Regions from separate parts of the Virgibacillus saliphilus genome, predicted to be linked through region 2. Evidence: a T-box and tRNA genes for the amino acid it is inferred to sense, from the RefSeq annotation. Region 2 holds a T-box; the other holds one or more tRNA genes.
The links. The T-box of region 2 lies ahead of ileS (isoleucine--tRNA ligase). A T-box ahead of a tRNA ligase gene usually reads a tRNA of that ligase, here a tRNA-Ile.

Region 1: it encodes a tRNA-Ile, which carries the amino acid that the T-box ahead of ileS (isoleucine--tRNA ligase) is inferred to sense. The anticodon was not compared.

Annotation. Positions count from the first base shown of each region.
Region 1 covers NZ_JAGYHC010000001.1:2,065,222-2,067,472, forward strand. Annotated here, with positions in the region: partial or broken gene KFZ56_RS09920 (Na/Pi cotransporter family protein) at 1-341, shown strand, start outside; tRNA gene KFZ56_RS09925 (tRNA-Asn) at 588-662, shown strand; tRNA gene KFZ56_RS09930 (tRNA-Met) at 666-739, shown strand; tRNA gene KFZ56_RS09935 (tRNA-His) at 760-835, shown strand; tRNA gene KFZ56_RS09940 (tRNA-Ile) at 867-943, shown strand; tRNA gene KFZ56_RS09945 (tRNA-Ser) at 954-1,046, shown strand; tRNA gene KFZ56_RS09950 (tRNA-Phe) at 1,161-1,233, shown strand; partial or broken gene KFZ56_RS09955 (superoxide dismutase) at 1,465-2,075, shown strand; gene KFZ56_RS09960 (MFS transporter) at 2,207-2,251, shown strand, end outside.
Region 2 covers NZ_JAGYHC010000001.1:3,692,303-3,694,553, reverse strand. Annotated here, with positions in the region: gene KFZ56_RS17560 (PDDEXK family nuclease) at 1-501, shown strand, start outside; T-box leader at 570-822, shown strand; gene ileS (isoleucine--tRNA ligase) at 876-2,251, shown strand, end outside.

The DNA.
Region 1 (2,251 bases), 1.6 Mb from region 2:
AAAATATTCTTGAATTAATTGATTATAAAATAACGAACAAGGTTCAAATAACAGAACATGCGCAGGAAGACTTAAATAACATGTTTGATTTAACAATCATGACTGTAAAACAAGCTGTACAATCGCTTGGTCGAATGGACAGGGAAGAAGCTCTGGCGGTCATTCAAAAAGAAGACCAAATAGATAAAATGGAGCGTAATTATCGAAAGAAACATATTATACGGGTGAATGAAGGTCGATGTAGTGCATCAGCTGGAATTGTATTTGTTGATATTATAAGCAATTTAGAAAGAATTGGAGATCATGCTGTAAATATTGCTGAGGAAGTTTTAGAAGAATAGCGATTAAACGAGAAGGGCTTTCGGGTCCTTCTCTAGGTTGCTGTATTAGATCATTGAAATCTTTTTCGTTTTTTCTTGAAATCTATTATGGAAAGTGCTATAGTAAATAATGTTGTTTTAGATAACGCTATTACACATATGCACACGTTAATTTAAAATGAAAAAATTGTTGACAGTTTCTGTCGAACATGTTAAATTATATTTCGTCGCTGTTCTTTTTATTTGTAAGAAGAAATTGTTAAATATTCCACAGTAGCTCAGTGGTAGAGCTATCGGCTGTTAACCGATCGGTCGTAGGTTCGAATCCTACCTGTGGAGCCATGTGGCGGTGTAGCTCAGCTGGCGAGAGCGTACGGTTCATACCCGTGAGGTCGTGGGTTCGATCCCCTCCACCGCTATCACTTACAAAAATCAAACGGCGGTCGTGGCGAAGTGGTTAACGCACCGGATTGTGGCTCCGGCATTCGTGGGTTCGATCCCCACCGGTCGCCCCATATATACATAAGAAAAACTTTTATTAAAGTTGGACCCTTAGCTCAGCTGGTCAGAGCTATCGGCTCATAACCGATCGGTCGCAGGTTCGAATCCTGCAGGGTCCACCATATACTATTAGGAGGAATACCCAAGTCTGGCTGAAGGGATCGGTCTTGAAAACCGACAGGGGTGTCAAAGCTCGCGGGGGTTCGAATCCCTCTTCCTCCTCCATAGAATTAACTAGATGTCAACAAATATCTTATAACGTAACCTATCCAAAACATCCTTGAAATCATATTGAAGTGACATAAAATGCGAGAAATCATTTAGGAATACATATCATTAGGCTCGGTAGCTCAGTCGGTAGAGCAACGGACTGAAAATCCGTGTGTCGGCGGTTCGATTCCGTCCCGAGCCATCGTGTTATTTTAACAAGCTATGTGCTTGTTTTTATTTTTTGTTCGTTTGTTGTAATTTTCAAATTTATAAAACATTTAAAATATATGTTTTAATCTAGTGCAAAAGGGAAGGAAATATATAAAGGATATTTACCTATGCATAAAATTTGCATATGGTATTAGGCTTTGATAACCTTGATTAAAAGGGTGAATTTTCAGCCCCTTTAATACACATAGAGGAGGAATTAGAAATGGCAAAATTTGAATTACCGGAACTACCTTATGCGTATGATGCATTAGAGCCAACAATCGATAAGGAAACGATGAACATACACCATACGAAGCATCATAACACGTATGTCACAAAATTGAATGGGGCTTTAGAAGGGCATTCAGACCTTCAAAATAAATCGCTTGAAGATTTATTAAGTAATTTGGATGCTGTACCGGAAAGCGCTCGTACGGCAGTTCGTAATAATGGCGGTGGCCATGCTAATCATAGCTTGTTCTGGAAAATACTCTCACCTAATGGGGTGGAGAGCCATCTGGAGAATTAGCTGATAAAATAAATGCGAAATTTGGCAGCTTTGATAAATTCAAGAAAGAATTTGGAAATGCTGCAACAGGTCGCTTCGGTTCAGGTTGGGCATGGCTTGTTGTTAATAACGGAGAGCTTGAAATAACAAGCACACCTAATCAGGATACACCTGTAATGGAAGGAAAAACTCCAATTCTAGGTCTGGATGTTTGGGAGCATGCATATTATCTTAAATATCAAAATAAGCGTCCGGAGTACGTTGCTGCATTCTGGAATGTAGTAAACTGGGATGAAGTTGCTAAAAACTATAACGAAGCAAAATAAGTAATTTAATTAAAAAAACACGGGAAACTTTCCCGTGTTTTTTAATTTCGATTATTATTTAAAGGAAGGCTTTCTGCATATCTGATACTCATTTGCTTAAACTATAATTAATAAAAAAAGGAGTATCCGTGATGCGAAAAAGTCTGCAGTATTACCAAGATAAATTTGATATCAAT
Region 2 (2,251 bases):
GGACTGGATATTCGCTGTGTAAGTATGGTTCCATATAAGAATGAGGACCAAATTTTCGTTGATGTGAAGCAAGTATTGCCATTACCGGAGGCTGAGGAATATCAAATCAAATTACGAAAGAAATCAGAAGAAAAAAGACAGGCGGCGCAATCATCAAGGGATTATACCAGATACGAATTCAGAGGTGAAGAACTAAACAAAAGGAAATTGGTTTTAGCTGTCATTCATACTTGGGTAAAGGAAAACCAACCGCAAGAACTAGATGCATTATTGGAGGTATTCCCCCAGGAACTACACAGTGGAGGATTATTTGTTCCAATAGAAAAGGCGCGGGAAATATATGAAAGACAGAATATTGCCCGGCATTTTTTGAATGAGGATGAACTTCTTGTTTTTGGTTCTTCTATGTATGCGATTTCGAACCAATGGGAGAAGGGAAGTATCGAAACTTTTATCGCTCATGCAAAAAAGATTGGGTTTGAGGTTGAAGCCATTATCTAAATAGGTTCTCATGCTTCAACCTTGACATTCTTTTGCATATCCTATATCCTAATTTCAATATTAATCGTTTAAATTCGTTGACGAGAACGAGTAGGCATAAGGTCTGTTCCATAGAGAGTTGGCATCATGGTGAAAGCCAATGTTCAGTTTGTGTTGAAAATCCTCTCCGAGAAGAAAAGCTGAAGGTTTGTTTTAAGCTTTTCCGGAAATCCACCGTTACAAGGATCGCGTATAATGGTACGTTGCATGAGTGCTGGAGAATCTTTTTAACAAATGATATCCGGAATCAGGGTGGTAGCACGGGTGAAACTCGTCCCTAATTGATAGGGGCGAGTTTTTGTGTTTTTTTACCAAGAAAAATGAGGAGTGAGGAAATGAAGAAGGCAAATGGAAGTGAAGCACCTTCACAGCGTGAAAATCGGTTGAAGGATCTTTGGGAAAATGAAGGCACGTTCCAAACGTCTATCACCAATCGGGAGGGAAATGAAACTTTTGTATTTTATGAAGGGCCGCCAACCGCTAATGGACTTCCGCATGCTGGGCATGTTTTAGGGCGTGTGATGAAAGATTTTATTGCGCGTTATAAAACGATGCAAGGGTATCAGGTTATTCGTAAAGCGGGATGGGATACACATGGTCTCCCAGTTGAACTTGGTGTGGAGAAGAAGATTGGAATCTCCGGAAAAAAGGAAATTGAGAATTATGGTGTAGAAAATTTCATTGAAGAATGTAAGAAGAGTGTTTTTGATTATGAAAGAGAGTGGCGGACGTTTACAGAGGCGATCGGTTATTGGATTGATATGGATGATCCATATATAACGCTTCAAAATGAATATATGGAAAGTGTTTGGTATATCCTGTCCACGATTCACAAAAAAGGTCTGCTGGACCGAGGACATCGAGTTACGCCTTATTGTCCAAGTTGCCAAACCTCTTTAAGCTCGCATGAAGTTGCTCAAGGTTATAAAGACGTAAAAGATTTATCTGCAACAGCTAAGTTTAAAGTATATGGAACAGAAAATGAGTATTTTTTGGGATGGACCACAACACCATGGACACTGCCTGCTAACGTAGCTTTAGCCGTCCATAAAGAATTAAATTATCTTAAGGTAAAGCAAGAAGGTAATGTATATATTATTGCTAAAAACCTTGTAGATCAGACCATGGACGGTGAATATGAAATTGTTAGTCAGCATAAAGGCAGTGAGCTCGTTGGTCTTTCTTATGTCCCGCCATTCAACTTCTTCAATATAAATCGAGGTTATGAAGTAATAGATGCAGATTTTGTCACAGATGAAAGTGGTACAGGGATCGTTCATGTAGCACCTGCGCATGGGGAAGATGATTATCAAGCAATGAAAGCGAAGGGTCTCGATTTTATAAATGTCGTCGACGAAGCTGGTTGCTACACGGATGCTATTCCACCTCTAGCCGGGGAATTCGCGAAAGATTGTGATGTAAAAATAATAAAAATGTTAGCAGAACAAGATGTATTATTTTCCAAAGAAAAATACGAACACAGTTATCCCCATTGCTGGCGGTGTGATTCTCCCCTCATTTATTATGCGATGGAGGGCTGGTTTATTAAAGCAACTGCCATGAAGGAAAGCGTCATTGCTAATAATGAATCCATACATTGGCACCCGGAACACATGAAGCATGGCCGTTTTGGGAAATTCCTTGAAAATATGGTGGATTGGAATATAGGCCGTAATCGTTATTGGGGAACACCGTTAAATGTATGGATTTG